2 regions of the Limosilactobacillus urinaemulieris genome follow, and region 1 is predicted to be linked to the other one. Evidence: predicted binding sites of a transcription regulator. Region 1 holds the regulator's gene; the other holds the start of a gene.
The links. The regulator CtsR, encoded in region 1, represses protease genes until heat stress. The targets are predictions, from matches to a motif close to TTGGTCAAAAAAGGTCAAANA.
Positions count from the first base shown of each region.

Region 2: the regulator CtsR is predicted to act here: its motif matches at 8,509-8,529, upstream of clpP (ATP-dependent Clp endopeptidase proteolytic subunit ClpP).

Region 1 is NZ_CAKOBX010000002.1:165,061-181,872, reverse strand. Features, by position in the region: gene MR181_RS02300 (amino acid permease) at 1-853, shown strand, start outside; gene MR181_RS02295 (deoxynucleoside kinase) at 1,013-1,654, shown strand; tRNA gene MR181_RS02290 (tRNA-Val) at 1,719-1,791, shown strand; tRNA gene MR181_RS02285 (tRNA-Leu) at 1,795-1,877, shown strand; tRNA gene MR181_RS02280 (tRNA-Gly) at 1,961-2,032, shown strand; tRNA gene MR181_RS02275 (tRNA-Arg) at 2,039-2,112, shown strand; tRNA gene MR181_RS02270 (tRNA-Pro) at 2,162-2,235, shown strand; gene MR181_RS02265 (serine hydrolase domain-containing protein) at 2,354-3,394, shown strand; gene adhP (alcohol dehydrogenase AdhP) at 3,593-4,615, shown strand; gene MR181_RS02255 (CtsR family transcriptional regulator) at 5,011-5,478, shown strand; gene MR181_RS02250 (ATP-dependent Clp protease ATP-binding subunit) at 5,493-7,970, shown strand; gene MR181_RS02245 (TetR/AcrR family transcriptional regulator) at 8,205-8,798, shown strand; gene rpoB (DNA-directed RNA polymerase subunit beta) at 9,023-12,643, shown strand; gene rpoC (DNA-directed RNA polymerase subunit beta') at 12,692-16,327, shown strand; gene MR181_RS02230 (DUF998 domain-containing protein) at 16,453-16,812, shown strand, end outside.
Region 2 is NZ_CAKOBX010000001.1:172,914-189,725, forward strand. Features, by position in the region: gene MR181_RS00845 (ClC family H(+)/Cl(-) exchange transporter) at 1-749, opposite strand, end outside; gene MR181_RS00850 (amino acid permease) at 856-2,241, opposite strand; gene eno (phosphopyruvate hydratase) at 2,481-3,803, opposite strand; gene tpiA (triose-phosphate isomerase) at 3,892-4,641, opposite strand; gene MR181_RS00865 (phosphoglycerate kinase) at 4,711-5,922, opposite strand; gene gap (type I glyceraldehyde-3-phosphate dehydrogenase) at 6,015-7,028, opposite strand; gene MR181_RS08730 (hypothetical protein) at 7,832-7,963, opposite strand; gene clpP (ATP-dependent Clp endopeptidase proteolytic subunit ClpP) at 8,601-9,194, shown strand; gene whiA (DNA-binding protein WhiA) at 9,256-10,197, opposite strand; gene MR181_RS00885 (gluconeogenesis factor YvcK family protein) at 10,211-11,197, opposite strand; gene rapZ (RNase adapter RapZ) at 11,218-12,087, opposite strand; gene uvrA (excinuclease ABC subunit UvrA) at 12,327-15,191, opposite strand; gene uvrB (excinuclease ABC subunit UvrB) at 15,199-16,812, opposite strand, start outside.

The sequences.
Region 1 (16,812 bases):
TTTGGTTGCTGGTTTCTCTTTTCAAGGGACAGAATTAGTGGGGATTACTGCTGGAGAGGCTGCTACTCCTGAAAAGTCAATTTCAAAAGCAATTCATTCAACTTTCTGGCGAATTCTTCTTTTCTATATTTTTGCCATTTTTGTAATTGCCTGTATCCTACCATATACAGATAAGAACCTGTTAAATTCGGATGTTACTAACATTACAATGAGTCCGTTTACAATTATTTTTAAGCGGGCTGGATTAGCAGTCGCTGCCAGTATCATGAATGCAGTTATCTTAACTGCGGTTGTCTCTGCAGCTAACTCTGGTTTATATGCTTCAACCCGGATGCTTTACTCGCAGGCTCGTGAAGGTTATGCATGGCGATTCTTCGGCTATGTTAACCGTCGCGGAATACCGATTTATGCGCTAATCGGAACGATGGTTGTGTCGACATTAGCATTCGCAACTCAGTTTGTTGTTCCGCAAGCTTACCTCTACCTAACAGATGCTTCTGGACTTTGTGGCTTTATTGCATGGCTAGGGATTGCTATTTCACATTACCGGTTCCGGAAAGCTTATACTGCTCAAGGTCATTCTGTAAGTGAACTTAAATATCACGCAACTCTGTATCCTTTTGGGCCAATTTTTGCGTTTGTTCTTTGTACAATTGTTATTTGTGGACAGAATGTTGAGGCCTTCGCAAAACTTGACTGGTCAAATATTTTGATTACATACATGAGTGTGCCGCTATTCTTGATTTTGTTCTTCTACTACAAAATTCGCTATAGGACCCATATTATTCCGTTGAAGAAGGTAGATCTTTCTCGGCGGACTAAGGGTGAAAAGTATGATCCGGAACAAAATTAATTAAAATTTGAAGAGGGTTTCTATACCTGGAAAATTTAGGTATAGGGATCCTCTTTGAATTTAGGAAGAGACTTCTAATTCAGTCTCTTCTTTTTTTTGATGTTCAATGTTAGAATAGTAAAGTTGCTTTTTTATAATTTAAAGGGGGAGAAGCATTTAATGATTGCACTTGCAGGGACAATTGGTGCCGGGAAGACAAGTCTAACCGGATTACTGGCTGATCATTTGAATAGCCAAGCATTTTATGAATCTGTTGATGATAATAAGATTTTGCCGCTCTTTTATAAGGACCCGAAAAAGTATGGCTTTTTACTGCAGATTTACTTTTTGAATCGACGACTAGATGAGATTAAAGATTCTTTTGGCAATGATTTAAATGTCCTTGATCGCTCGATCTTTGAAGATGCATTGTTGTTTAAGCTTAATGCTGATATGGGGCGGGCAACCGAAACAGAATCAGATATTTACTCATCATTACTGCACAATATGATGGAAGAATTACCTGAACAACCTCACCAAAAAGCACCTAATCTGCTAATTACGATTCAAGTTTCATTTGAAACAATGCTGGAGCGGATAAAAAAACGTGGTCGGTCATACGAACAACTTGCCAATGATCCATCCCTTTATAATTACTACAAAAACCTTAATGAACGTTACCGGGATTGGTATCAACAATACGATGCTAGTCCTAAGATGTTGATTGATGGGGATAAGTATGACTTTGTTGAGGATCCAGCGGCGGCACGCCAAGTGTTGAAAATGATTGATCAAAAATTAATTGAACTTGGTTTAAAATAATTGTTGACACTAAATTTAAATGATGATATATTAATAAAGTTCCATTATGAATATATCATTTTTCGGAGGATTAGCTCAGTTGGGAGAGCATCTGCCTTACAAGCAGGAGGTCACAGGTTCGAGCCCTGTATCCTCCATATGCGGATGTGGCGGAATTGGCAGACGCGCAAGATTTAGGATCTTGTATCTTTTAGATGTAAGGGTTCAAGTCCCTTCATCCGCATTTGGAATAAGACTTTATTTCAAAATCATATTGACATCGGTCTGTGACACGTGGTATATTAATTATCGTTGCAGAACAGTTATGCGGAAGTAGTTCAGTGGTAGAACATCACCTTGCCATGGTGGGGGTCGCGGGTTCGAATCCCGTCTTCCGCTCTTTATGCACCCATAGCGCAATTGGATAGAGTGTCTGACTACGAATCAGAAGGTTGAAGGTTCGACTCCTTCTGGGTGCACTACTTGAATGCGTGGCACACTACTTAGTGTTGTCACGCTTTTTCTTTTCGGAACTTAGCTCAGCTTGGTAGAGCGCTGCGTTCGGGACGCAGAGGTCGCAAGTTCAAATCTTGTAGTTCCGATTATTATAATATAGAGGGCAGGGAAACTAAGTTGTTAGTTCTATCCTGCTTTTTTAGTAGTAATGACTTGGTGAAGACACCTTACTTTAAATTACACTTTAATTCTTAGGAACGGCTTATGACAAGGAAATTATTCTACTTATTATTAATACCGGTAATTATTTTGGGAGTGCTTCTTTGGAGTCCACAAAAAAATGTGAACGCCAGTCAGGTTGATAGGAAAACCAAGGTAGAATTACAGACATACCTTCATGATCACCATATCAATGGAATTATCCTAGTTAATGGGAAGCGAGATCAACCATTAGTCTTAAAAAATAAAATTACAGCTAACCCAGCACAGGTTGTTACTCCTAATGCTCTATTTCCAATTGGTTCGTTACAAAAATTGATAACAGGGGTTGCGATATACCAGCTCGTTCAAAGGGGAGAGTTGAAGTGGGAGACACCACTAAGTAAATATTATCCCCAAATCCAAGGGAGCAACCAAATAACGTTACAACAGTTAATGACCCATACAAGTGGTTTGCAAAATGATGGTGCGTTGCCGAAGAAAACTTTAAATAATGAAAAAAGTCAGGAACGTTTCTCCCTTCATCATTTTAAGAATACAGCCAGTCATGATTGGAATTATCAGGATATTGATTTTGAGGTATTAGGTGCTATTATTCGCCAGCGAACACATGATAAATATGCTCGTTTTATAAAAAAGACGGTTTTAAAGTCAGCAAATCACCATCAGCTAAAAATGGTGTATCAGGTAAAGCCACGTCAAGTATTGCAAACTATGCAGCCGGGTGTGACTTGGCAGATACTATCACAAACTGCTTCGTCAGAAATTGGTGCTGGTGATTTATTGCTTTCACCATTAAACTATTGGAAATTTATTTACCACGACGTAATCGGTAAACCAAAACTTATTAAGAACTTTGCTAACCAACCAAAGAGCCAGCGTGAAGCTTATTTTGGTGGCGTTTATTTTCAAGGAACAGTTATTCGGGCTAATGGTAGTGAGCCAGGATATAATTGCTGTTTTTTTGCGGATTATAAAACTAAACGAACGTTGATGCTATTTACTAATAATATTGATTATCAAACTCTTCGCCAAACTGCTGAAGACCTTTATGAAATTTACTATGGTGAACAAATTCAGTCATAGTGCATAAAATTTATTTGCTAAAACACTCACAATTGGTATTGATTAGGTGATGCTAGCTTCAGTAAATTAATAAGAAACTAATGGATATTGGTCTGTTGATTTTCTGTTTATTTATTCACAAAAGCGCTTTAAAAACCAAAATGAATTTGTTATTATATTTTGTGTAAATGATAACAAGTTCAAAGGAGATTTTAGATTATGAAAGCTGCTGTTATTAACGATCCAGTAGATGGTTACGTTACTGTTAAGGATGTTCAACTTCGGGATCTTAAACCTGGTGAAGCCCTAGTTGACATGGAATATTGTGGTCTTTGTCACACTGACTTGCACGTTGCTGCTGGTGATTTTGGTAAGAAGCCAGGACGGATTATTGGTCACGAAGGTGTTGGTCGTGTATCTAAAGTTGCTCCTGGTGTTACTTCCTTAAAGGTTGGGGATCGGGTATCAATTGCTTGGTTCTTCAAGGGTTGTGGACACTGTGAATACTGCCTCACTGGTCGTGAAACACTTTGTCGGAACGTTTTGAATGCTGGTTACACTGCTGATGGTGCAATGGCTCAACAATGTATCGTTCCTGCTGATTATGCTGTTAAGGTTCCAGAAGGTCTTGACCCAGTTGAAGCTACTTCATTAACTTGTGCCGGTGTTACTATGTACAAGGCATTGAAGGTTGCTGACATCAAGCCAGGTCAATGGGTATCTATTGTTGGTGCTGGTGGTCTTGGTAACTTGGGTATTCAATTTGCCCACAATGTTTTCGGCGCTCACGTTATTGCCGTTGATGGTAACCCTGAAAAACTTGAAGCTGCTAAGGAAAACGGTGCTGAAATTGTTATTAACCGTCACGATGGCGATGTTGATAAGCAAATCCAAGAAAAGGTTGGCGGTGTCCACGCTGCTGTTGTAACTGCTGTTTCAGCTTCAGCATTTGACCAAGCCGTTGATTCACTTCGTCCAGATGGTAAGTTGGTTGCCGTTGCTCTTCCACAAGGTGACATGAAGCTTAACATTGCTAAGACTGTTCTTGACGGGATTATCGTTGCTGGTTCATTAGTTGGTACTCGTCAAGACTTGGCTGAATGTTTCCAATTTGGTGCTGAAGGCAAGGTTCACCCAATTGTTAAGACTCGGAAGTTAAGCGAAATCAATGACATGATCCAAGAATTAAAGGATAACAAGGTTGTTGGTCGGAACGTTGTTGACTTCAGCTTAGAAGATTAATCTATAAAATATCCCCTTTTTGAAATTTAGCGAGAGAGGCTGAGAACTAACTCAGTCTCTTTGCTATTTTAAAGATAGTTAATATAACAGCGCAGTAGCCATCTTTCTTACAGACTAGTTTCGCGTCGGCGGAGGTGGGACAACGAACTAGGCAAGTTAGTTCTATCCCACTATCAAACATAAATAAGCTCCTAGAGTAAGGTGAAGCCAAACTCTGGGGGCTTTATATGTTATGTGTTATTTGCTTTTTATCTCAGCAATGGAAAGTATGTCACAGCCTTTTTCTTAAATGATTTGCTGATGCTTATTCTTTTAGTGAGATAGTTTTCTGGTCCCTGAATTAATATTGTGGTAAAATTTGGTCAAGATTAGTCAAGAAATTTGGAGGTGATGGGATGGAAGAGAAAAGTATTTCTGACATTATTGAGGAGTATTTGAAACAAATCCTTGGTGAGTCATCTCAAATTGAAATTCGTCGTTCGGAAATTGCCAATCATTTTGATGTTGTTCCGTCACAAATTAATTATGTAATTAAAACCCGATTTACTATTCAGCATGGATACCTAGTGCAAAGTAAACGTGGTGGTGGCGGCTATATTCGAATTGAGCGCGTTAATTTACTTGATAATGTTGATGTGTTAAACTCACTAATCCAAGCAATTGGGGATTCAATTAGTGAGCGTGATGCTTATGACATTATTCGAACGCTTTATGATGAAAAAGTGCTGACAAGGCGAGAGGGGGACTTAATGTTAGTTGCCTTGTCAAAGCAAACCCTAAATGTGAATGATTGTAATGTTGAAGCTCGGTTAAGAGCAAGAATTTTAATTTCAATGCTTAATCGTTTACGGTATGAGAGCTAGGAGGAAAGCAGTTAATGGATAATATGTTTACACCAAGTGCCAAACACGTCTTGGCACTCGCCCATGAACAAGCAAAGTACTTTAAGCACCAAGCCGTTGGTACTGAACACTTATTACTCGCGTTGGCAATTGAACGGGAGGGAATTGCTAGCAAAATTTTTGAGCAATTCTCCATTACTAGCGATGATATTCAAGAAGAAATCGAGCGGATGATTGGCTATGGGACAATGGATGACATGGGCCCAGCCGATTACCTTCCATATTCTCCTAAAGCGCGTCAAGTATTAGCGCTAGCGGGACAAGAAGCACAACAGTTGAACGCTTTGAAAATTGGTACTGAGCATTTACTGCTTGCGTTGATTTCGGATGAGGGGATCCTCTCTTCCAGGATTTTAATGAGTTTAGATGTATTGCCACGACAAATCCGCAAAGTAACCTTACGTCGTCTTGGTGTATCAGATATTCAAGCACGACAGCGGTTGGGAAGACAGCCGGGACAACGTGCACGAAGATCGGAGACGCCAACTCTTGACAAGCTTGCACGCGATATGACCCAGATGGCAAGGGATGGCAAACTTGATCCCGTAATTGGTCGTGACAATGAATTGCGGCGGGTAGAACAGATCTTAAGTCGTCGAACAAAGAATAATCCAGTGTTAATTGGGGAACCCGGTGTCGGAAAGACGGCAATTGCTGAGGAACTAGCTCGGCGAATGGCTAACAATGAAGTTCCTGAAGACTTAGCACAGAAACGACTGATGATGCTTGATATGGGATCATTAGTTGCTGGGACTAAGTATCGTGGCGAGTTTGAGGATCGGCTGAAGAAGGTTATTGATGAGATTCAAAAAGATGGTCATGTGATCCTCTTCATTGATGAATTACATACTTTGATTGGTGCTGGTGGTGCTGAAGGAGCGATCGATGCTTCAAATATTTTAAAGCCTGCGCTTGCTCGCGGTGATTTGCAGACAATTGGGGCCACGACTCTTGATGAGTACCAAAAGTATATTGAATCTGATGCCGCACTAGAACGGCGGTTTGCGACTGTTCAGGTTGAAGAGCCAACTGAAAATGTTGCTTTGCAGATCCTGAATGGCTTGCGACCAAAGTATGAGGAACACCATCATGTAAAAATTGATGACGCTGCATTAAAGCAGGCCGTTAAATTATCAAGTCGGTACATCACAGACCGTTATTTACCAGATAAGGCGATCGATTTAATTGATGAAGCATCCTCAATGGTACGGATCGATGCCGAAGAAAAGGGAAATCATCAACCATCATTGACCACAAAGCTGGCACAACTCCGGCAACAAAAAGAAGCTGCAATTGAGAACCAGGATTTTGATGAAGCAGCTAATCTCCGGCAAGAGGAGTTAACATTGAAGGCTAAAGTTGACGAGCAACAGAAAGAGGCTGAACAACAATCCGCGCGGCAAAAGCTCCATACGACAGGAGAAGATGTTGCAAAAATTGTCGCTGAATGGACCGGTGTTCCGTTAACTCAGCTTAAAAAGAGCGAGAGTGAACGGCTGGTTAACCTCGAAAAGGTTCTTCATAATCGGGTTATTGGTCAAAATGAGGCTGTATCAGTAGTTGCAAAGGCAATCCGTCGAGCAAGGAGCGGGTTAAAGGATCCGCAACGGCCAATTGGATCATTTATGTTCCTTGGGCCAACAGGAGTAGGAAAAACGGAATTAGCTAAGGCTTTAGCGGCAGCAATGTTTGGCTCTGAAGATAATATGATCCGAATTGACATGTCTGAATACATGGAAAAGTACAGTACTAGTCGTTTAATCGGTGCTGCTCCAGGTTATGTTGGCTATGATGAAGGTGGTCAATTAACCGAAAAGGTTCGGCAACACCCGTATTCGGTTGTTCTATTAGATGAAGCGGAAAAAGCACACCCTGATGTCTTTAATTTACTGCTTCAGGTTCTCGACGATGGTTACTTGACTGATGCTAAGGGACGAAAAGTTGACTTCCGTAATACCATCATTATTATGACATCTAATTTGGGTGCTACTCAGCTTCAGGATGAAAAAGAGGTCGGATTTGGCGCGCGTGATGTTAGCCAGGACTATCAGGCAATGGCATCTGCAATTCGTCAACAATTGAAGCTGCATTTCCGTCCCGAATTTCTGAACCGGATTGATGAAACAGTGATTTTCCACTCCTTACAAAAGGATGAACTTCATCAAATTATTAAATTAATGGTTGCCCAATTAAGAGCGCGAGTTGCCGAACAAGGAATTAACCTAAAAGTTACACCTGCAGCCATTGATGTTGTTGCGACTGAGGGTTATGATCCGGCATATGGTGCTCGGCCATTACGACGGGCATTGCAGGATCTAATTGAGGATCCGTTAAGCACTGCGTTATTAAGCGGCAATGTTAAAACTGGTGATAACGTTGTTGTTGGTGCCCACCAAGGTAAAATTACCTTGAAAGTAAAAAATGATCATCATGAGCGAATGGTGAAAAATTAAAATTAAAAATGCGCTTTGACATTTAGTCTTCTAAACGTTGAAGTCTTTTTGTTTACGGAAAATTATTAAACATTTCTGTTATCATCTGTTCAATTGAAATTAATAAGAATAGCAATATTATTTTATCTATATCTGATTAGAAAGGAGAGAATTTTGCCTAAAAGCTTGTCAAATCAGAGCTTTGGTGGCATTATATATTTATAATGTGATTAATATGTTAGGAGATAGTAAAGTATGAAGAGAGCTGAACAGCTTGAAAAAACACGACAGTCAATTATGAGAACGGCAACTAAGCTCTTCTTACAAAAAGGCTTCGGTGAAACTTCTACTCGTGATATCGCTAAGCAAGTTGGGATTACTCAACCGGCTCTTTACCACCACTTTAGCGATAAGGAAGTCCTCTATCTAGACGTGATGACTAATTTGAGTAGTAAGGTTCGCAAGGATATCAATAAGGTAATGCGAAAACATAAGCTGACGCCTAACGAACAATTGTGGCAAATTGCGGTTGCACTGAAAAAGCATCACCCAGTAAGTATTTACGATCAATACCACCAAGCAGTTAGTTTGCTTTCAAGGAGTTCCCAACAAAAATTGAACATGATTCTTGCAATGAATTATCTTCAACCAATTGCTGAGTACTTTAAGCAACCTGAAGTTGAATTGCGTCCTGATATTTTGCCGCAAGAGGCTGCTGAATTGTTCTTAGCAGGTATCTCGCCAATTTTTGGTACTTACCAACCAATCGGCGGGCACAATATTAGTGACGATCAGCGTGATCAATTAATTTTGGACTGCATTATTAGCGGACTCTCAAAAACAAAATAATTAGTTGAGTAACTCTATTGACATTTAATAAATTATCTTATATACTACAAAAGTATGTAATTGTGAGTTCTCATATGAACTTAATGATCTATTGTCCATTAGGTTCAGTAAATAAAACCAAAGGCAGTTTTTAACTGTTTTTGGATTTTTTTTGCTCAAAATTATGATTTTAGTTCATTTGTAACCAAATTGTAATATTTGAACTCACTGAATAAATTAGAGAGGTGAACAGTTTGGCCGGACATTTAGTTAAATACGGTAAGCACCGTACCCGTCGTAGCTACTCCCGAATCAAAGAAGTTCTCGAGTTGCCAAACCTGATTGAAATCCAAACGGACTCATATAACTGGTTCATGGATAAAGGTTTGCGGGAAATGTTTGATGATATTATGCCAATTGATGATTTCCAAGGGAAGTTATCATTGGAATTCGTTGACTATCAACTTTTGGAACCTAAGTATACTGTTGATGAAGCACGTGAACATGATGCAAATTACTCAGCACCACTTCACGTTACTTTGCGTCTTACTAACCATGAGACTGGGGAAATTAAGTCTCAAGATGTTTTCTTTGGTGAATTCCCATTAATGACAGATCAAGGGACCTTCATTATTAATGGTGCTGAACGGGTTATTGTTTCTCAATTAGTTCGGTCACCAGGTGTTTACTATAGTGAAGAAGCTGGCAAGAACGGTCGGCCAAGTTATGGTGCTACCTTTATTCCTAACCGTGGTGCCTGGCTTGAATACGAAACTGATGCTAAGAACATTTCTTACGTTCGAATTGACCGGACTCGTAAGCTGCCAATGACTGAATTAATCCGGGCGCTTGGCTTTGGTTCAGATGATGAAATCATTGATATGTTTGGCGGCAACAGTGAGACCTTATCATTAACTTTGGATAAGGATGTTCATAAGAATGCTGAAGACTCTCGGGTTGAAGAAGCACTCAAAGATATCTACGAACGTCTTCGTCCAGGTGAACCTAAGACTGCCGACTCAGCTCGGAACCTGTTAACCGCACGGTTCTTTGATCCTAAGCGTTATGATATGGCTCCGGTCGGTCGATACAAGACTAACAAGAAGTTAATGTTGAAGTACCGTCTTCTTGGTGAAACCTTAGCTGAAACCCTTGCCGATCCAGATACTGGTGAAGTCCTTGCTCAAAAGGGCGACAAGGTTACTAAGGAAGTATTGAAGAAGTTGGAACCATACTTAGATCGTGATGATTTTAAGATGATTACCTACACTCCTTCTGATGAAGCTGTGGTTACTGAACCAGTAAAGCTTCAAAAAGTTTTGGTTTACTCCCACGAAGATCCAGAACGGGTTGTACCAATTATCGGTAATGGCCACATTCCATTGGAATACAAGCATATTGAACCAGCTGATATTCTTGCCTCATTGAACTACTTCTTCAACTTGCAAGAAGGTATTGGGACAACCGATGATATTGACCACTTAGGTAACCGGCGGATTCGTTCAGTTGGTGAATTATTGCAGAACCAATTCCGGATTGGTTTAGCACGGATGGAACGGGTTGTTCGGGAACGGATGTCAATTCAAGATCCTGACACTGTTACACCACAACAACTGATTAATATTCGGCCAGTTGTTGCCTCAATTCGTGAATTCTTTGGTTCTTCACAATTGTCACAGTTTATGGATCAGACTAACCCACTTGGCGAATTAACTCATAAGCGGCGCCTTTCTGCTCTTGGTCCTGGTGGTTTAACTCGTGATCGGGCCGGATATGAAGTTCGTGATGTGCACTATACTCACTATGGTCGGATGTGTCCAATTGAAACTCCTGAAGGTCCTAACATTGGTTTGATTAACAGTCTTTCATCATATGCTCGTGTTAATAAGTATGGATTCATCGAAACTCCATACCGTCGTGTTTCATGGAAGACCCATAAAGTTACTGATAAGATCGACTACTTAACAGCCGACGAAGAAGATAACTACATCATTGCTCAGGCTAACACGCCTTTGAATGATGATGGTTCATTTGCTCAAGACCAAGTTATGTGTCGTGATAAGGATGATTACATTGAAACGAGCGTTGAGAACGTCGACTACATGGACGTTTCTCCAAAACAAGTTGTCTCCGTTGCTTCCGCATGTATTCCATTCCTTGAAAACGATGACTCTAACCGTGCCTTGATGGGTGCCAACATGCAGCGGCAAGCTGTTCCATTGTTGAACCCACATGCACCATTAGTAAGTACTGGAATTGACTACAAAGCAGCCCATGACTCTGGGGTGGCCATGATTGCTAAGAAGTCAGGGACAGTTGAATATGTTGATGCTCGCGAAGTTCGTGTTCGTGAAGAAGATGGCACTCTTGATACTTACAAGCTGATGAAGTTCCGTCGTTCTAACGGTGGCAAGAACTACAACCAACGTCCAATCGTTAAGGTTGGCGAACATGTAGATGCTGATGACGTTCTTGCTGATGGACCATCAATGGAACAAGGTGAATTAGCCTTAGGTCAAAACCCATTGATTGCCTTCATGACTTGGCAAGGTTACAACTTCGAAGATGCCATCGCAATTAGCGAACGGTTAGTTAAGGATGATGTTTATACATCAATCCATATTGAGTCATACGAATCAGAAGCTCGGGAAACTAAGTTAGGACCTGAAGAAATGACTCGCGAAATTCCTAACGTTGGTGACGATGCACTTAAGGATCTGGACGAAAATGGGATTGTCCGGATTGGTGCTGAAGTTCACGACGGCGATATTTTAGTAGGTAAGGTTACTCCTAAGGGAATGACAGAATTATCTGCTGAAGAACGGTTGCTTCACGCTATCTTTGGTGAAAAGTCACGTGAAGTTCGTGATACTTCTCTCCGTGTTCCTCACGGTGGTGGCGGTATTATCCAAGACGTTAAGGTCTTTACCCGTGAAAATGGGGATGAACTTTCACCAGGTGTTAACACCATGGTTCGGGTTTACATTGCTCAAAAGCGGAAGATCCAAGTCGGTGATAAGATGTCAGGTCGTCACGGTAACAAGGGGACTGTTTCTATCGTTGTTCCTGAAGAAGATATGCCATATATGCCAGATGGTACACCAATCGACATTATGTTAAGTCCAATGGGTGTGCCAAGTCGTATGAACATCGGACAGTTGCTTGAATTGCACTTAGGGATGGCTGCAAAGCGTCTTGGAATTCACATGGCAACACCAGTATTCGATGGTGCTACTGATAAGGATGTTTGGGATGCTGTTAAGGAATCCGGGTTCCCTGAAGACGGTAAGACAATTCTTTATGATGGTCGGACAGGTGAACCATTTGAAAACCGGATTGCCGTTGGTTCAATGCATTACCTTAAGTTAGCCCACATGGTTGACGATAAGATTCACGCTCGTTCTACTGGACCATACTCACTTGTTACTCAACAGCCATTGGGTGGTAAAGCTCAGTTTGGTGGTCAGCGGTTCGGTGAAATGGAAGTTTGGGCCCTTGAAGCTTACGGTGCTGCTTACACTCTTCAAGAAATCCTTACTTACAAGTCAGATGATACTGTTGGTCGTGTTCGGACTTACGATGCCATTATTAATGGTGAACCAATTCCAAAACCAGGTGTTCCTGAATCATTCCGGGTTCTTGTTAAGGAATTACAGGCATTAGGTCTTGATATGAAGGTTCTTGACGGTAACCAGAATGAAGTTCAATTGAAGAACATGGATGAAGACGATGATGAGGTTGTTAATGTTGATGCTTTAGCTAAGTATGCTGCAAAGCACAATGCTGAAGAAAAGAAAGACGAGACGTCTACCGATAATAAATCAGCTGCAACAACTGATGAACAAGACAAGACTAAGCAAGACTAGTTTTACTTAGTGCTGAACGTAAACTACTAAAATAAGGAGGAAAATCCTTTGATTGATGTCAATAAATTTGAAAGTATGCAGATCGGCCTGGCATCACCAGATAAGATCCGTAGTTGGTCTTATGGGGAAGTTAAGAAGCCCGAAACTATCAATTACCGGACTTTAAAGCCAGAAAAACAAGGTCTGTTTGACGAACGAATCTTTGGCCCAACTAAGGACTATGAATGTGCTTGTGGTAAGTACAAGCGGATTCGCTACAAGGGTCGTGTCTGTGACCGTTGTGGTGTTGAAGTTACTAGTTCAAAGGTTCGTCGTGAACGGATGGGGCACATTGAATTGGCTGCTCCGGTTTCCCATATTTGGTACTTCAAGGGGATTCCAAGTCGGATGGGTCTTGTCTTAGACATGAGTCCACGTTCACTTGAAGAAGTTATTTACTTTGCTTCATACGTTGTTTTGGATCCAGGTGATACTCCACTTGAAAAGAAACAATTGCTTTCTGAAGCAGAATACCGTGATAAGAAGGCTGAATTTGGCGACCGCTTTACTGCTGAAATGGGTGCCGCTGCTATTAAGAAGTTATTAGCAGATGTCGACCTTAATAAGGAAGCTGCCGAATTAAAGGAAGAACTGAAGGAAGCAACTGGTCAGAAGCGGACTCGTGCTATCCGTCGTTTGGATATTTTGGAAGCATTCATTAAGTCTGGTAATAAGCCAGAATGGATGGTTCTTGATGTTATTCCTGTTATGCCACCTGACTTACGGCCAATGGTTCAACTTGAAGGTGGTCGGTTCGCTACTTCTGACTTAAACGATTTATACCGGCGGGTTATTAACCGGAATAACCGTTTGAAGCGTCTTTTGAAGTTGCAAGCACCAGGAATCATTGTTCAAAACGAAAAGCGGATGCTCCAAGAAGCTGTCGATGCTTTGATTGATAATGGTCGTCGGGGTCGTCCCGTTTCAGGTCCTGGTAACCGTCCATTGAAGTCTCTTTCTCACCTTCTGAAAGGTAAGCAAGGACGTTTCCGTCAAAACTTGCTTGGTAAGCGGGTTGATTACTCTGGTCGTTCAGTTATTGATGTTGGTCCATCATTACGAATGAACCAAATGGGACTTCCTGTTCCAATGGCTCTTGAATTATTCAAGCCATTTATCATGCACGAATTAGTTAAGCGTGGGTTATCCGCCAACGTTAAGGCAGCTAAGCGGAAGATTGATCGTCGTGATGATGATGTCTTTGATGTTCTTGAAGATGTTATCAAGGAACACCCAGTTCTTCTTAACCGTGCCCCTACTTTGCACCGGTTAGGTATTCAGGCGTTCGAACCAATTCTGGTTTCTGGAAAGTCAATGCGTCTTCACCCATTGGTATGTACAGCTTATAATGCCGACTTTGATGGGGACCAGATGGCGATCCACGTACCACTTTCAGACGAAGCACAAGCCGAAGCACGGTTGTTAATGCTTGCCGCTTCCCACATTTTAAGTCCTCGTGACGGTGAACCAATCGTTTCTCCATCTCAGGATATGGTTATCGGTAACTACTACATGACCACTGAAGATAAGGGTCGTGAAGGTGAAGGAATGATCTTCAAGGATACCGATGAAGCTGAAATGGCATACCGGAACAATTATGTTTCGCTTCAAACTCGTGTTGGTGTACAAGTTTCAGCATTCCCCGACAAGCCATTTACTGATGAGCAACGCGGCAAGATCATGGTAACTAGTGTAGGTAAGTTATTATTTAACCGGATTCTTCCTAAAGATTTCAATTACATTAACGAACCTACTGCTGATAACATTACTAAGGGTGTTGATGATCGCTTCTTCCTTGATCCAGGTGAAGATATCAATGAATACCTTGAAAATGCACCACTAGTTCCACCATTCAAGAAGGGCTTCTTGTCTGACTTGATTGCTGAAGTTTACAAGCAATACAAGGTTACTAAGACTTCTCAATTCCTTGACCGGATTAAGGATCTTGGTTACTACGAATCAACAATTTCCGGTTTGACTACTGCAATGTCAGATATTCACGACTTGCCTGAAAAGCCAGAAATTATCAAGAAGGCTCGGAAGCAAGTTGCCTTAGTTACTAAGCAGTTCCGTCGTGGTTTGATTACTGACGATGAACGGTATGATCGAGTTATTGGTATCTGGAATGATGCTAAGGATGAAGTTCAAAACAAGCTGATTGAACACATGGACATCCATAACCCAATCAACATGATGTCCGACTCAGGTGCTCGTGGTAACATTTCTAACTTTACTCAGCTTGCCGGAATGCGTGGATTAATGGCATCTCCAAACGGTAAGATTATGGAATTGCCAGTTCTTTCTAACTTCTATGAGGGTTTGTCAGTGCTGGAAATGTTCATTTCTTCTCACGGTGCTCGTAAGGGAATGACCGATACTGCCTTGAAGACTGCCAACTCAGGTTACCTAACTCGGCGGTTAGTTGATGTTGCTCAGGATGTTGTTGTTCGTGAAAAGGACTGTGGTACTGACCGTGGTCTTGAAGTTACTGCAATTACAAACGGTAATGAAATGATCGAACCGCTTTACGACCGGATTATGGGTCGTTACACCATGAAGTCCGTCTTTGATCCAAAGACTGGTGAAAAGATTGTCGGCAAGAACGTTCTCATCGACGAAGCAATGGCACAAAAGATTGTTGATGCGGGTGTTAAGAAGGTTACTATCCGTTCTGCATTTACTTGCAACACTGAACACGGTGTTTGTGAACGATGCTACGGCCGAAATGCGGCTACTGGTGACCGGGTTGAAGCCGGTGAAGCAGTAGGTACTGTTGCCGCTCAATCAATCGGTGAACCGGGTACTCAATTGACCTTGCGGAACTTCCACACTGGTGGTGTTGCCGGTAACGAAGATATTACTCAAGGTCTCCCTCGTGTTCAAGAAATTGTGGAAGCACGTAATCCTAAGGGTCGTGCAACCATTACTGAGGTTACTGGTGAAGTTGAATCAATCGAAGAAAATCCGGCAGAACGGACCAAGGATGTTACTGTTAAGGGTGAAACTGATACCCGGACATACACCTTACCAATTACTGCACGGATGCGGGTTGCTGAAGGTGACTTTATTCACCGTGGAACTGCCCTTAACGAAGGTTCAATTGATCCTAAGGAATTAATTCGCGTTCGTGACGTTCTTTCTACAGAAACTTATCTTCTTGCTGAAGTTCAAAAGGTTTACCGTATGCAGGGGATCGATCTGTTAGATAAGCACGTTGAAATCATGATTCGTCAAATGATGCGGAAGGTTCGTGTCATGGATCCGGGTGACACGGATATGTTACCAGGACAGTTGATGGACATTGGTCAATTCCGTGATGCTAACTACAAGACATTAGTAGCTGGTAATATCCCAGCTACTGCTCGTCCAGTTATCTTAGGAATTACCAAGGCTGCCCTTGAAACTAACAGTTTCTTATCAGCTGCTTCATTCCAGGAAACTACTCGTGTTCTGACTGATGCTGCTATTCGTGGTAAGAATGACCCATTAGTTGGTTTGAAGGAAAATGTTATTATCGGTAAGATTATTCCAGCCGGTACTGGTATGAGTACATACCGGAACATTAAGCCAAAGGAAGTTAATGTTGCTGCTTACTCCATCAAGGACTTAGAAGCTAAGATGAAGGAAGAAGACAAACAAAATTAATTTGCTTAATCTATAAAAGGGCTATGACTTGATTGTCATAGCCCTTTTTGCTATTTTAAATATTGAAAATGAGAGAAGAACTATAGCTAACAGACTATGGTTCTTTGTTGCTATTGGGAGAAAAAATGTCAAAGAAATATACTATTGAAATTCCATCATCAGCCATGGAAAAAACGGGTTTTACTGCCAACGAACAGCTAGAGTTAAATGTTAACCATAACGAAATCACTATTAGACCTTCACGAGTAATTGACCAACTACCTAAAATTAGGCTATATTGGTATATTTTACCAGCCTTACTTTTAACGATTTGCTTTTTTGTTTTCTGTTACGAACGTCATATGAAAACAGTTCCGATCACCGGTGATTATTCAATTGCTAACGGTGCAACGTTATTAAGTCTGGTAAGTGGTTTGTTTGTTTTTGTAATTAGCTTTATTGTTACAAAATTGCGGAATACTGGGCCAACGAAAAATATTTACTGG
Region 2 (16,812 bases), on a different contig from region 1:
CGCAAGATAACGATTTGATAAAGGCGGCCAAGGAACCCAAGAGCAATTCCCAAGATAATTAAATGCCAATACAAGCTAACCGGCAATTCATATTGATATGGAACATTTAATACTGGTTTGAGACCAAAAATGGTCATGGAAACCATATTTGAACAAAGAGAACTAATAAAAGTTGCCAGCCAAATTAATGGCGAAAAGTTATGATAAACTTCCTCCAAAATAAAAATAGTGCTTGCAATTGGCGCATTAAACGCTGCCGCCAATCCAGCAGCGGCACCACTAGCAATACCAACACGGCGGTTAAGCGAATTAACGTGAGCCGTTTCGGCAACCCCCTGGCCAATTGTTGCTCCCAACTGGATTGATGGTCCTTCGCGGCCGAGAAACAAGCCAGAACCGATAGCAAAAATTCCACCGAGATACTTTCGCCATAAAACTGGCCACCATTTTTCATCAAATTGGCACTTTAACTGCCCCTCAACCTGAGGAATCCCGGATCCCTTAATATTCGGGTATCGCTGTGCGAGCTGTCCCAAAATTAATGCCAGAATTACCGAACCAGCTGCCCAATAAATTAGTCCCGTTGGGTGATGATGAAAATAAGCAAAACTCGTACTAACAAACTCCAAAAGGTGTTGAATGATTAACCGAAACGTACTAACCACTAACCCTGTCAACAATCCAATAATAATGGCACGAATCATTTGCTTAACTTGGCTATCCTGGTTAACAATTGCTTGCTTATTCATTATTTCTCCTAACTTTTCCCTAAGATTCACCCAAGTATTGTACTACATCTCCAAAGAAAAAGCAGGTGGTGGATAGTGATTAATCCAGAACCTGCTAGTTAAGGTCTTATTCAGCTGTTGTTTTCTTTAAGCCATGACGAACCAGATAAACAATTGTTGCAACGATGAGGACAATTGCCCCAACAATAACCGAAATCCGGGTATCAGGATTAATGAACATAAAGATCACAATTACAATTAGCATAATAAACGCGAAGTAATTTGAGAATGGATAGAGGGGTAACTTAAACGGATGATCTACCATCAAGTCCGCATTATTCTTCCGGAAACGTAATTCGGCAAGAAGAATCACAAACCATGGAATCATTCCTGGCAGAACTGAAGAACTAAAGACAACGACAAACATATCGGAAGTTGAGTGATTATAAATTGAGGAAATCATATCAATGATAAAACCGATTAAAATCCCCCCAGAAATTCCAAGAATTGCTGCATCAGGGACAATTCGCTTAGAAAGACGACCAAAAATCTTTGGCGCATCCCCTTCGTGAGAAAGCTTAAACAGCATCCGACTTGAACTGTAAATTCCGGAGTTAGCACCAGAAAGGGCTGCCGTTAGCACAACAAAGTTAATAATTGATGCCGCAGCAGTAATCCCCACCTTGGCAAAGGTTGATACGAATGGTGAGCCAACACTGCTCAGCTTATCCCATGGGTAAATCGTTACGATAACAAAGATTGCTCCAACATAGAAAATCAGGATCCGGAAAAGAACCGACTTAACAGACTTAATAATTGCTTCTTGCGGGTCGGCAACTTCACCAGCAGAAATTCCTAGCAATTCAATTCCCTCATATGACCCAACGATAATTGACATTGAGAAGAAGAAACCACTAATTCCGCCCGTAAAGAAACCGCCATGTGCCCAAAGGTTACTAAAACCTGTTGGGTGCCCACCGTTACCAAAGCCGAAAAGAATCACCATGAAGCCCAGAAAAATCATGAAAATAATTGTGACAACCTTGATCATCGCAAACCAAAATTCTAGCGAGCCATATGCCTTAGCACTAGCAAGGTTTGCTAATACCAAGAAGATAATGATCACGATTCCGGCAATCCAAGTATGCATATGTGGCCACCAAAATTTCAGATATTCGGTTGCCGCCACAACTTCCGACATTCCAACAACAATATATTCAAAAACATTAGCCCATTTAGCAAGATATCCTGCAAGCGGGTGAACATATTCAGTAGCGTAGTCCGCAAACGACCCCGTTCCTGGATTAATATAGATCATTTCTCCAAGAGCCCGCATAACAATGTAGAGAATTAAGCCAACAAATGCATAAGCCAAAAGGACTGATGGTCCGGTCCACTTAATTGTTGACGTTGACCCCATAAATAAACCAACACCAATTGCCCCACCTAAGGAAATCATTTCCATTTGGCCGGCGGTCATTGTTCGCCGTAACTTTGGCGCAGAATTTTTCATTAGTATCAAATCCCTTTCTCAAATTATAACTTTTCAAATTATATTATATGAATCCCTAATTGCCAAGAACTTTTCTAATCATTCTCTCATTATTAATTAGTTAAGCAAAAAATAGTTAACTTAATTAAGAAAGCAACGCCGATAAAATAACTAAAAAAGCTAGTTGAACAAAAAATAGACCTTCCACAGTCAACTAAAATTGACTATGAAAGGTCTGTTATTTTTTAACGTTAAACTAATTAACGGTTTTCGATGTCTTGACGAGCTTGTTCGCTCAAGTTGTAGAAGGAATGGATACCCTTGTATTGAGCAACGTCACCAAGTTGATCTTCAATCCGCATTAATTGGTTGTACTTAGCAAGACGATCAGTCCGGCTCATAGAACCAGTCTTGATTTGTCCAGCGTTAGTAGCAACAACTAAGTCCGCAATGGTTGTATCTTCGGTTTCACCAGAACGGTGTGAAACAATAGCAGTGTAACCAGCTTCCTTAGCCATTTCGATAGCTTCAACAGTTTCAGTCAAAGTACCGATTTGGTTAAGCTTGATTAAGATTGAGTTAGCAGCACCCATCTTAATACCCTTCTTAAGGTAATCAGTATTAGTTACGAAGAAGTCGTCACCAACAAGTTGAACCTTCTTACCAAGCTTGTTGGTAAGGGTTACCCAGTCGTCCCAGTTGTTTTCATCAATTGGGTCTTCAACAGACACAACTGGGTACTTTTCAATAATTCCTGAAAGGTAGTCGATAAATTCATCAGTAGTGAATTCTTCACCAGTTGACCAACGAAGCTTGTACTTCTTGTCTTCGTCGTTCCACAATTCTGAAGCAGCAACGTCAAAGGCAATTGCAATATCCTTACCTGGCTTGTAGCCGGCATCCTTGATAGCTTTGATCAAGTATTCGAATGGTTCTTCGTTGTTAGCAAAGTCAGGAGCAAATCCACCTTCGTCACCAACAGAAGTTACCTTACCAGCAGCTTCCAATTCCTTCTTCAAAGCGTGGAAAGTTTCTGAACCCCAACGAATTGCTTCACGAACAGTTGGTGCACCAACTGGCATGATCATGAATTCTTGGAAGTCAACCTTGTTATCAGAGTGGGCACCACCGTTGATAACGTTCATCATTGGTGTTGGCAATACGTGAGCATTGAAACCACCAAGGTAGTTGTAAAGAGGAACTTGTAATTCGTCAGCAGCGGCACGAGCAGCAGCAAGTGAAACGGCTAAAATAGCGTTAGCACCTAACTTACCCTTGTTTGGAGTACCGTCTAACTTGATCATTGCCTTGTCAATTGCAATTTGGTCGGTAACTTCCATACCAACAATTTCCTTAGCAATAACGTCGTTAACATTAGCAACGGCCTTTAATACTCCCTTACCGCCAAAACGGTTCTTATCACCGTCACGTAATTCAACGGCTTCGTGTTCACCAGTTGAGGCACCTGAAGGTACGATTCCACGGCCAACACCACCAGCTTCAGTATATACTTCAGCTTCAACTGTAGGGTTACCACGTGAATCAAGAACTTCACGTGCATAAATATCTGTAATAAGTGACATTTGATGAATCTCTCCTCTGTCTTAAATTCGATAGCAATCGCGCTATTTCATTAATATTGTATTATTTTGTGCAACCAAAAACAAGCTTTTAGTGGTTAACTAATTTTAAAAATGTTTCAGGATCCAAGCTCGCACCACCAACGAGGACCCCATCAATATCCTGACTTGACATTAAAGCATTGATATTACTAGTTGTTACGCTTCCTCCGTAAAGGATCCGAACGTCATTAGCAACGTCATTCCCGTACATATAAGCTACCGTCTGTCGAATTAGGTAGCACCCCTCTTCAGCCTCATCAGGATCAGCACTTTGACCAGTTCCAATTGCCCAACTTGGCTCATAAGCAATTGTAACGTGCCTAATCTCATCGCTTGAAAGCCCCTTAGCATCGTAAAGAATTTGGTTTACAACCCAATGAACCTTTTTCCCTGCTGTTCGTCGCCCCATTGTGTCGTCACAACAAACGATGGGACAAAGGTGGTCTGCTAATGCTGCTTTAATTTTTTTATTTACGATTTCATCAGTCTCATGAAAATACTTCCGGCGCTCCGAATGTCCAAGAATGACATGATGAATTCCTGCTTGATAAAGAGCGTATGGACTGGTCTCACCCGTATATGCACCCTCATTTTTATAATAGCAGTTCTCAGCAGCAATTTTCAGCGGAGAGCCTGCAGCAGCTTCTTTCATTGAAACTAATGATAATGTCGGTCCCGCTAGTGCAGTTTCCAACTGTTCCGCCGGCGGTAGTTGATCCCTTATCTTCTTAACAAAATCGACTGATTCAGCCACCGTTTTATGCATTTTCCAATTGCCAGCGATAATTGGTACCCTCATCAAAATCACTCCTTTAAACCGCAAAAAAAGCAGAATAGTCCAATTTCAACCATTCCGCTTTATTATATATTACTTTTCAGAAATTGCAGCAATTCCTGGCAAAGTCTTACCTTCAAGGTAGGTTAATGAAGCTCCACCACCAGTAGAAATGTGGGTGAGTTGGTCAGCAACACCTAATTGCTTAACAGCAGCGGTAGAGTCACCACCACCAACAATCGTAGTTGCATCATTCAAAGTACCAAGGAACTTACCTACTTCAAGGGTTCCCTTAGCAAAGTTAGGCTTTTCAAAGACACCCATTGGTCCATTCCAAACAACTGTCTTAGCATCCTTCAAAACATTCTTGAATTCTTCAACAGACTTTGGACCAATATCAAGAGCCATCCAGCCATCGTCAATGTCGCCTTCAACAACCTTAGTGTTAGCATCATTATCAAACTTGTCAGCTACAACGTTGTCAATTGGAAGGACGATCTTATCGCCAGCCTTATCAAGGATCTTCTTAGCAACATCAATCTTGTCTTTTTCAACAAGTGAGTCACCAGTCTTAATACCCTTAGCAGCGTAGAATGTGTAAGCCATTCCACCACCAATGATAATCTTGTCAGCCTTGTCAAGAAGGTTATCAATAACGCCAATCTTGTCGGATACCTTAGCACCACCAAGAATAGCAACGAATGGCCGTTGTGGATTATCAACTGCATCACCCAAGAACTTGATTTCCTTTTCCATCAAGAAACCGGCAGCAGCCTTACCTGGCATGTTAGTAGCAATTCCAACATTAGAAGCGTGCTTCCGGTGAGCAGTACCGAATGCATCGTTAACGTAAACATCACCCAATGAAGCCCAGTACTTACCTAATTCAGGATCATTACCGGATTCACGCTTTACGTATTCGCCATCCTTAACATCTTCATAACGAGTGTTTTGAACAAGCAATACTTCGCCATCCTTAAGTTCGTTAATAGCATCTTCTAGTTCCTTACCTTCAGTAACTGGAACAAACTTAACAGGCTTGTCGAGTAATTCAGAAAGACGTTCAGCAACAGCCTTCAAAGACTTAGCAGGCTTATCTTCTTCCTTCTTAATTCGACCAAGGTGTGAGAACAGAATAGCCTTACCACCATGTTCGATAACATACTTAATAGTTGGTAAAGCGGCAACAATCCGGTTGTCATCTTCAACCTTAGTACCGTCGTCACTAATCGGGACATTAAAGTCAACCCGCATTAAAACTTTTTTACCACTTAAAGGTAAATCTTCAACAGTTAATTTTGCCATAAATTATGTTTCCTCCTTCTTTGTTAAGAAAAAGGGTGGTTGGAGTCTCCTCCTCCCACCTTTTTATGCCGCTAATATTTCAGCATTCCGGATTAAAGGTTTGCAAAGTGAAGCAAAGTCCGGATCATGTTGCAAGTGAAACCATTTTCGTTGTCGTACCATGCAACAGTCTTAACTAATTGAGTACCATCTTCGCCTTCCATGATTTCGGTTTGTGATGGGTCAAATACAGAACCAAAAGTAGAACCAATAATATCAGTTGAAACGATTGGGTCATCAGTGTAACCGAATGCTGGGTTATCCTTGGCAGCTTCCTTCATAGCGTTGTTAACATCATCAACAGAAACCTTCTTGTTCATGATAGTAACAAGTTCAGTTAATGAACCATCAGGAACAGCAACACGTTGTGCGTGACCTGAAAGCTTACCGTTCAATTCAGGAATAACAAGACCGATAGCCTTAGCAGCACCACTTGAGTGAGGAATAGTGTTAACAGCAGCAGCACGGTTGTTACGGAACTTCTTACCACGTGGTTGGTCAAGAACAGCTTGGCTACCAGTGTAAGCGTGAACAGTAGTCATAGTACCAACCTTGATACCGAAGTTCTTGTTCAACCAGTAAGCCATTGGTGCAAGACAACTAGTTGTGCATGAACCAGCTGAAACAATCTTGTCATCAGCCTTTAAAGTATCCAAGTTAACACCAGGAACAACAGTTGGAATGTTACCAGCAGGTGCAGAAATAAGAACACGCTTTGCGCCGGCATCCAAGTGAGCTTGTGACTTTTCTGCAGAAGTGTAGAAACCAGTACATTCAAGAACAAAGTCAACACCGTCGTTCTTTACCCAAGGAATGTTACGTGCGTCACGTTCTGCGTATACAGGGTATTCCTTACCATCAACAACGATACCCTTGTCAGTTGATGAAACTTCGCCATCAAAACGACCTTGGGTTGAGTCGTACTTAAGTAAGTAAGCCAACATTTCTGGTGAAGTCAAGTCGTTGATAGCAACAACTTCAATATCATCAGTGTTGAGTTCGTGAATACGACGGAATGCCAAACGACCAATACGGCCGAAACCATTAATACCAATCTTTACAGTCATACTGCAATTTCCTCCTTTAGGAAAAACATAATTAGTGTCTTTGCTAATTCAATCACATTCATACGATACCAATCACATCTAAGTAATATTAGGCATCTATGCCAGATCATGATTTAGCAATTACAACCTTACGGTATTAATAATACTCACATTTCACTAACTTGTCTATCCAATTAGCCTGAAAAGTTTTATTTTTCTTGTGAAAACGTTATCATTATTAAAATAGAAATTTATTGTTGCAATTATGCTTAAAGTAAGATAATATAATATTTGTTGACGCGCCCTTAGTGTAATGGATCGCACGTGAGATTCCGGTTCTCGAGATCCGAGTTCGACTCTCGGGGGGCGCATTTTTTATAAGGAGACTAACAAAATTTGTTAGTCTCCTTTTTTAGTAATATTTAATATAGAGGGAAACTGGGAATTAACCCATTTAAGAGCCTGATGGGCTAACCTAGAACGACGAGTGATGATAAACTCGTCAGAGTCGTTCGTAGCCGAATAGGCTTGCACCGCTGCGTTAGACTCGAAGGCTCGGTTTACGAAACGAAGTGAGCCTATTTGGATTCCCGCAATTAGACTCAGTAGTTTCGAAAATTACTGGTAATAGTAAGAAGCCGAGAAAAAACGTCTTGTTTTTTCTCGGCTTCTTACTATATGTTTAATGATTTCATCAACATTTATCGTCCTATACCAGTCAGTCTTTCCTCTAAGAAAGTTAACTTCCGGTTGATCCCTATTATTAAATAAAGTAAATAAAAAAGTTGACTAAAATAGATTCAGTCAACCATTACAATATTAAATTACTTTTCTTCAGCTGGCTTTTCCTTAGCCCACTTACGAATAGCTTCAATCTTCTTTTCCTTTAATGCTCGCTTGTACTTAGGAGCAATTGGCCGACGACCTTGAACGCCGTATGGGTGTGCTTTACGCATAGCAAATGCCTCCTTATATATTAAACGTAAATTAATTAACGTTCCAATTATACCGGGCATGGATTTAAAAAGCAACCCTTCATAAAATGCTATCTCTTGTCAGGATTATCATAGCAACATTTCCTAGAGTAAAAAAATTTCAAAAAATTAAACTAGACCAATTTTAAAATATCTTTAGAAAAATTAATAGATAAAAGGACTTGCAAAGTATACCAATAGGAGGTACTATATAGTCGTAAACAAAGAAGGGCCAATTAAAATGCCCAATATATGAAAACGAGGTAATTTATTATGACTAAAGATACATTCAAAGCATTCGTTAAATTTAACAATACCGACTGGACAACCCTTGATAAGGAATCAGCTGCAACTGAACTTAGTTTGATTGCTAAGGATCTTCACTAAATTAATACCAACTATGCGGCTCATTATTTCCTCTCCCCCTATCATTAATGATGCTTAGCCGTATAAACACCACGAATTGACCATAATAAAATAATGAGACCGTTAAACTCCCGGTCTCATTTTTATTTTTCGTGACAAATTATTTGACCTTTTTTGACCAAACGAGTATAGTATTCACATAAGTTAGCAATTGATGCTAACAAGTGCTAAAAATAAGGGAGGCTAATCGACTATGAATTTAGTTCCTACTGTCATTGAGCAATCATCTCGTGGTGAACGTGCTTATGACATTTATTCACGGCTTCTAAAGGATCGGATCATTATGTTGTCTGGTCCAATTGAAGACGATATGGCTAATTCAATCGTTGCGCAACTTCTTTTCCTAGATGCGCAAGATTCAACAAAAGACATTTACCTTTACATTAATTCTCCAGGTGGTGTGGTTACATCTGGAATGGCAATTTACGATACCATGAACTTCATCAAGTCTGATGTTCAAACTATTGTTATCGGGATGGCTGCTTCCATGGCCAGTGTCCTAGTATCCTCAGGTGCTAAGGGTAAGCGTTTTGGTTTGCCACACTCACAAGTTTTGATTCACCAACCATCTGGTGGTGCTCAAGGTCAACAAACCGAAATTGAAATTGCTGCTACTGAAATTTTGAAGACACGAAAGATGATTAACGAAATTCTGGCCAAGAATTCAGGACAGCCAATCGAAAAGATTAACCGTGATACCGAACGTGATCACTACTTAACTGCTCAAGAGGCTGTTGATTATGGTTTGCTTGACGGAATTATGGAAAATAATTCAAAGTTGAAGTAACTAATGATCAGAAAATAAGCTGAAGGAAAATTTCCTTCAGCTTATTTTCGTTTAAACTTACTTATTTGGCTAGTGCTCGGTTTCGCAGCTCATCCGCATATGCATTCAACTTTCGCAAGCGATGATTAACACCAGACTTCGAAATTGGGCCACCGGGAACTAGTTCGCCTAATTCTTTTAAACTGACTTCCTGGTGAGCAAGTCGCGTTTCAGCAATCTCGCGTAGCTTATCTGGCAAGCTTTCTAAGCCGACGCTTGCTTCAATGAGCTTAATATTTTCAATTTGCTTAGTTGAAGCATTAGCGATCTTGTTCATATTTGCATTCTCACAGTTAACGAGACGGTTAACCGAATTACGCATGTCGCGAACTATTCGAATATTTTCAAATTGTAACATCGAATTAGTCGCACCAATTAGCGACATAAAATTAGCAATTTTCTCTGCTTCCTTAAGGTAAACAATATACCCACTTCGTCGAGCAGTTGTTTGAGCATTTAAGCCAAACTTATTCATCATTCGGGCAATCATTTCATTATGTTCTTCATAGAGAGAATAGATTTCCAGATGATAACGGGAAGTTTCAGGGTTATTGACAGAACCACCAGCTAAAAATGCACCACGTAAATATGAACGAACCATCCACTCATCCTTTAACAATTCGACAGGAACCTGTTCTTTGATCTGCATCCCTTGTAAGATCTGTAAATCATCCAAAACACGTTCTGCAGAATAACGCAAACGAACAATGTACTGGTTATTTTTCTTTAGTTTCATCTTCCGCCGGACAACAATCTCGCTTTCGACGTGATAAAAGTCTTTTAATAATGAATAAATTCGCCGAGCAATGGCGGGATTTTCAGTCTGAATATTCAATACTAGGTGATGATTACTGATCCCGATTGATCCATTCATCCTGATTAAGGCCATTAGCTCTGCTTTAGCATTATCACGGTGGACCTTAATTGCTGTTAGCTCTTTTTTTACTTCGCTAGCATAGGACAATGCCAGTCACCTCCTAATCATGAACTTCATGGAGGCGATTCATTAACTCATTAACAACCTTATCTCGGTCATGAAATGCTCCATTATCCTTTAACTGTAAAAAGTTGGAACTAATAACTCGACACCCCTGCTCCCGGAGTCCCTGAAAATCATGTCCTACAGGCTGGGAAATTTCATTCCATTCCTTAAAGTCAATATAATTATCAGGAACTGGCTGAATATTAACTAATACAGTATCAATAAAGTTTTCACCAAGATGACGGTTAAGCACCCGAACATGATCGGCGTCAGTAAAGTGATCGGTTTCTCCTTTTTGTGTCATAATGTTGCAAATATAGACTACTTCTGCCTTGCTTTTGCATACAGCTTCGGCAACATCGTGAATCATCAAATTTGGCAGAATACTTGTAAACAGGCTACCGGGCCCTAAAACAATTTGATCCGCGTTTTCAATTGCCTTAATAACCTCAGGCACTGCTTTGGCTTTGTGACCATCATCGTCATTTGATGGCGTTACCCAGACACGTTTAATCTGCTTATGAGCCTTAGTAATTTCTGACTCACCACTAAGAATTGAGCCATTCATAAATTCAGCATTCAGCGTTAATGGTTCATCAGAAACAGGAAAAACATGACCCCGGATCTCCATCATCTCTGAAAGCTCCTGGACTGCATCAAAAATATCACCCTGCATTTCCGAAAGCGCGGAAATAATAAGGTTACCAATAGCGTGACCTGCCAAAAATTGGTCAGTCGTTTTGAAACGGTACTGGAAGATCTCCTTCTGTAATTTTGGTAACTCAGAGAGCGCCACCAGAACATTTCGAATATCGCCAGGCGGGACCACATTAATATAATCTCGAAGGATCCCCGACGAACCACCATCATCAGCGACGGTAACCACCGCTGTAATATCAGCATTTTGATCGCGCAACCCGCGAAGGATAACTGGAAGACCAGTTCCGCCCCCGATCACAACAATCTTTGGCTTATGAAACATATAATCCTTCCTCTTCTTTTTTATTTTGCCTTATCAACGTCCCGATGGTGAATATTAACTTGATAACCATCAGTTTTTAAATCAGTTGCAATCTTATTTGCAATGGTAACGGAACGGTGTTGTCCTCCAGTACAGCCAATTGCAATTGTTAGACTACTTTTCCCCTCATGAATATAGCCTGGCATTGCCGTTTCTAATAGTGACTTTAAATGTGCATAAAATTCCTTTGCTAACGGGCTTTTCATCACATATTCCTGAACAGCAGCATCATTTCCTGTTAAATGTTTAAGCTCCGGGACGTAAAAGGGGTTGGGGAGAAAACGAACGTCAAGTACAATATCAGCGTCTAACGGCAATCCATACTTGAAGCCGAATGACATTACTTCAATATAGAAATTGCTCCCCTCGCCATGACCAAAAATCTTATTGAGTCTTAGTTTGAGGTTTCGTGGCGTCAAAGAAGTAGTATCAATCCGAATATCTGCCTCACTCTTAAGATTGTTCAGCAATTTTCGCTCAGCCGTTACGCCATCCAACAACCGACCATGAGGCGATAGCGGGTGTGAACGACGCGTTTCTTTATAACGAGAAATTAATTTATCATCGGCAGCGTCGAGAAAAAGTAAACTAACATCAAGATCCTCACGTTTTTTTAATTGGCGAATACTTGGCAGTACTTGATCATAAAATCTCTGGGAACGAGAATCCATCACCATAGCAACCTTATTAAATTGACTCGCTTTCTCCATCACATCGACAAATTTTTCTGCCAAGTTAGGCAGCATATTATCGAACACGAAGTAGCCTAAGTCTTCAAGACTATGAACAGCAACGGTTTTCCCAGCACCGCTCATTCCGGTAATAATTACCACTCGCATCTTTTCTACCATGTTCTCCCCCTCTTTTCTACACTTATACCTAATTATTGTATCACAACAATCCGGGTGTGTCTTTTAATAACTAAAACTAGGGTTGGGCTTATCATTTTTTACAAAGCGCTAGTTAATGATTAAAACCTACAGAAAAGGTTTCAAAGCTCGACAATCTCGAACTCTGAAACCTTCTTGTGGATTTCCCAAGAAATTGTTATGCGTTAATAATGGGCACCACTGATGCCAGCTTCCTTAGGTTATTTAGAATTTTTAATGTTGTTTTTTTCTTCAAGCGCTTTATCTCGTTCTAACATCTTCTTCAGATATTGTCCGGTATAACTTTCCTTAACCTTTGCAACCTCTTCAGGAGTCCCGGTAGCAACAATATAGCCACCTGCTTCTCCTCCCTCAGGACCGAGATCAATAAGCCAATCAGCTGACTTAACAACATCAAGATCATGCTCAATCACTAGGACAGTATTCCCAGCATCTACTAATCGCTGCAAGACCGCCAACAAGCGTTTAATATCATCCATATGTAACCCGGTTGTCGGTTCATCCAAAATATAAAAGCTTTTTCCTCGCGATTGACGATGAAGTTCGGCAGCAAGCTTCATTCTCTGAGCTTCACCACCTGATAGCGTAGTAGCTGGTTGACCAAGAGTTACGTAACCTAAGCCAACATCTTCAATCGTTTGCAGCTTTCGCTTAATTTTTGGAATTGCGCTAAAGAATTTCAATGCTTCAGAAACGGTCATGTTCAGAACCTGTGAAATATTCTTTCCCTTATACTCAACTTCAAGTGTTTCCGAATTATAACGCGTTCCATGACAAACTTCACACGGAACGTAAACATCCGGCAAGAAATTCATTTCAATTTTAATAATCCCGTCACCATGGCAAGCCTCACAACGACCACCTTTTACGTTAAAACTAAAGCGTCCTTTGTTATAGCCGCGCATCTTTGCCTGATTTGTTTGGGCAAAGAGTTCGCGAATATCATCAAAGACCCCGGTATATGTAGCAGGATTACTCCGTGGTGTTCGACCGATTGGCGATTGATCGATATTAATTACCTTCTCGATGTTTTTAATTCCACTAATTGATTTATACTTACCTGGCTTAGCAGAATTATTATTTAGCTTCTGTGCCAAAATCCGCTTCAAAATCACGTTAACTAACGTGGATTTTCCAGAACCGGAAACACCAGTTACACAGATAAACTTACCAAGAGGAAAATCGACATTAATGTTCTTTAGGTTGTTCTCGGCAGCTCCCTTAAGAATAATATGTTTTCCATTACCTTCCCGGCGTTCTTTAGGGACCTCAATCATTTTTTTACCAGAAAGGTACTGGCCAGTTATTGACTTTCTGGAACGCATGATTTGTTTTGGTGTTCCAGCAGCCATTACTTTTCCACCATTAGCTCCAGCTCCCGGACCAATATCCACAATATAGTCCGCAGCCCGCATAGTATCTTCATCGTGTTCAACCACAATTAAAGTATTACCAAGATCACGCATTGCTTTAAGGGAAGAAATTAGTCGATCATTATCCCGCTGGTGTAAACCAATTGAGGGTTCATCAAGAACGTACATTACCCCAGAAAGATTTGAGCCAATTTGAGTTGCCAAACGGATTCGTTGAGCTTCACCACCAGAAAGTGTTCGTGCAGATCGACTCAGTGTCAGGTATTCAACACCGACATTTTTCATAAAAGTCAGCCGATCTAAAATCTCTTTTAAAATTGGCCAGGCGATTTTTTCTTGTTGTTCAGAGAATTGCACACCTTCAAAAAATGTAATTGCCTTACTAATAGGTAATTCAGAAACTTCACCAATATTTTGACCGTTAATTTTAACTGCTAATGCCCGTTGGTTAAGCCGGTAGCCATGACAAGCCGGACAAGGTAGCTCTGTCATGTACTTTCGCATTTGCTCCCTAGTAAAGTCGGAATTGGTTTCCTTGTACCGTCGTTTAATATTATTAATAACGCCCTCAAACGGCACATCGACATCCCGAACTCCGCCAAAGTCATTTTCGTAGTGGAAGTGGAATGTCTGATCACCATTACCATATAGAACCTGTTGCTGTTGTTTTTTTGAAAGTTTATTAAACGGCGTATCCATATTGATTCCGACAGCTTCACAGAATTGTTCTAGTAACTGCGGGTAATATTGTGAGGAAATCGGGTTCCACGGAATCATTGCTCCTTCCCGAAGTGTCTTAGTTCGGTCAGGAACTACTAGATCCACGTCAACTTCTAGTTTCGAACCCAAGCCCTCACATTCAGGACAAGCACCAATTGGAGCATTGAAAGAGAACAGTCGTGGTTCAAGCTCCCCTACAGTAAATCCACAAATTGGGCAAGCATACTTTTCGGAAAACGGAATTGAGTCCCCACCGATCACATCTGCAATCGCGTAACCGTCACTTAACCTCAAAGCAGCTTCAAATGAGTCAAACAAGCGAGAGCGGATCCCATCTTTGATAATAATACGGTCAATGACAACATTAACCGTATGTTTCTTATTCTTATCAAGTTCTGGGACCTCGTCTAGTTCATAGGTTTCACCATCTACTTGAACCCGAACAAATCCTTCCTTTTTGATCTTTTCAAAGACTTTCTTTTGTGTTCCACGTTTATCACGAACAACTGGAGAAAGAATTTGAAGCCGAGTTCGTTCAGGAAGTTCCAGTACCCGGTCAACCATCTGGTCAGGTGATTGGCTGCTAATCGGAATATGATCATTGGGACAAATCGGGGTTCCTACCCGTGCCCACAATAACCGCAGAAAGTCATTAATCTCCGTAACGGTTCCTACCGTGGAACGGGGGTTATGAGATGTAGTCTTCTGGTCAATCGATATTGCTGGTGAAAGGCCATCAATTGAATCAACATCCGGCTTATCCATTTGCCCTAAGAACTGACGAGCATAAGCAGATAAACTTTCTACATAGCGGCGTTGTCCCTCTGCATATAGGGTGTCAAATGCTAGCGAACTCTTCCCCGAGCCGGATAGGCCAGTAATGACAACTAACTTATTCTTAGGAATTTTCACATCAATGTTCTTTAAGTTATGTGCACGTGCGCCATGAATAATAATTTTATCGTTTGCCACGAATAATTCACTCCCCCTTATTTTTACTATGCTTCATCCTTTTAGTTTTCTTCCCTGTTATCTGGGCCTTTAATTCCATTATCGTGTCACGAAGCATTGCGGCCTGTTCAAAGTCCAACCGCTTGGCTGCTGTCCGCATTTGTTCAGTTAATTCTTCAACCATCTTTGTCTGATCATCATGGCTTAGCTTAGCAAAGTCTTTAGTAGTAAATTCTGTACTGTCAGCTTCTTTTCCACTATCCTCAGTTTTCGTAGTTGAGGAAATAGCCTCTTGAATTGGCTTAATGATGGTTTTAGGAGTGATCCCATGCTTTTTATTGTATGCCATCTGAATTTCCCGTCGCCGCTTCGTTTCATCAATTGCCTTTTGCATTGAATCAGTAACGGTATCAGCATACATAATTACGGAACCATTTGCATTTCGTGCTGCCCGACCAATTGTCTGAATTAAGGAACGCTCATTCCGTAAAAATCCTTCCTTATCAGCATCAAGAATCGCGACTAAAGATACTTCTGGAACATCCAGTCCTTCACGAAGAAGGTTAATTCCCACAAGAACGTCAAACTTGCCTAAGCGAAGATCACGAATAATTTGTGTCCGTTCTAGCGTTTTGATGTCGCTATGGAGGTATTTAACTTTTAATCCAAGATCTTTAAGGTAGTCAGTAAGATCCTCGGACATTTTCTTAGTCAACGTTGTAACAAAGACGCGTTCATGCTTTTCGATCCGCTTATTAATCTCGCCAACCAGATCATCAATTTGTCCCATTACCGGTCGAACCTCAATCGTTGGGTCTAGTAAACCGGTCGGTCGAATAATTTGTTGAACAACGTGATCTGTTTGTTCCATCTCATACGGACCAGGAGTAGCCGACATATAAACAACTTGGTTAACATGTTTTTCAAATTCTGCTAATTTTAATGGTCGATTATCAAGGGCACTCGGTAGCCGAAAACCATAGTCAATTAGCATCTGCTTCCGGGCCCGATCACCATTGTACATCCCCCGAACTTGAGGCATCGTTTGGTGTGATTCATCAACTACTAGTAAGAAGTCTTTAGGAAAGAAATCCAGTAAAGTGTATGGCGGCTCTCCAGGTTTTCGACCATCCATATACCGTGAGTAATTTTCAATTCCGTTACAATACCCCATTTCACGAAGCATTTCGATATCATAAGTTGTCCGTTGCTGAATTCGTTCTGCCTCTAGGAGTTTTCCTTCATCAGTAAACTTTTTAACCTGCTTTTTCATGTCATTTTCAATCTGCGGAAGTGCCCGATCCATAATCTCTTCACTTGTTAAGAAGTGAGTTGCCGGGAAGATTGAAATATGTTCCCGATCACCAATTACTTCGCCAGTCAGAGCATCAACTTCACGAATCCGGTCAATTTCATCACCAAAGAATTCAATCCGCAATGCTTTATCCTCACGTGATGCGGGAAAGACTTCAATAACATCTCCGTGAACTCTAAACCGTCCCCGTTGAAAATCAATATCGTTACGTTCAAATTGAATATTAACCAGCTCGCGGAGTAACCGATCCCGCTCAATTTCTTGGCCAACCCGTAATGAAACTACGTGATTATGGTACTCACTCGGATCACCAAGGCCGAAAATACT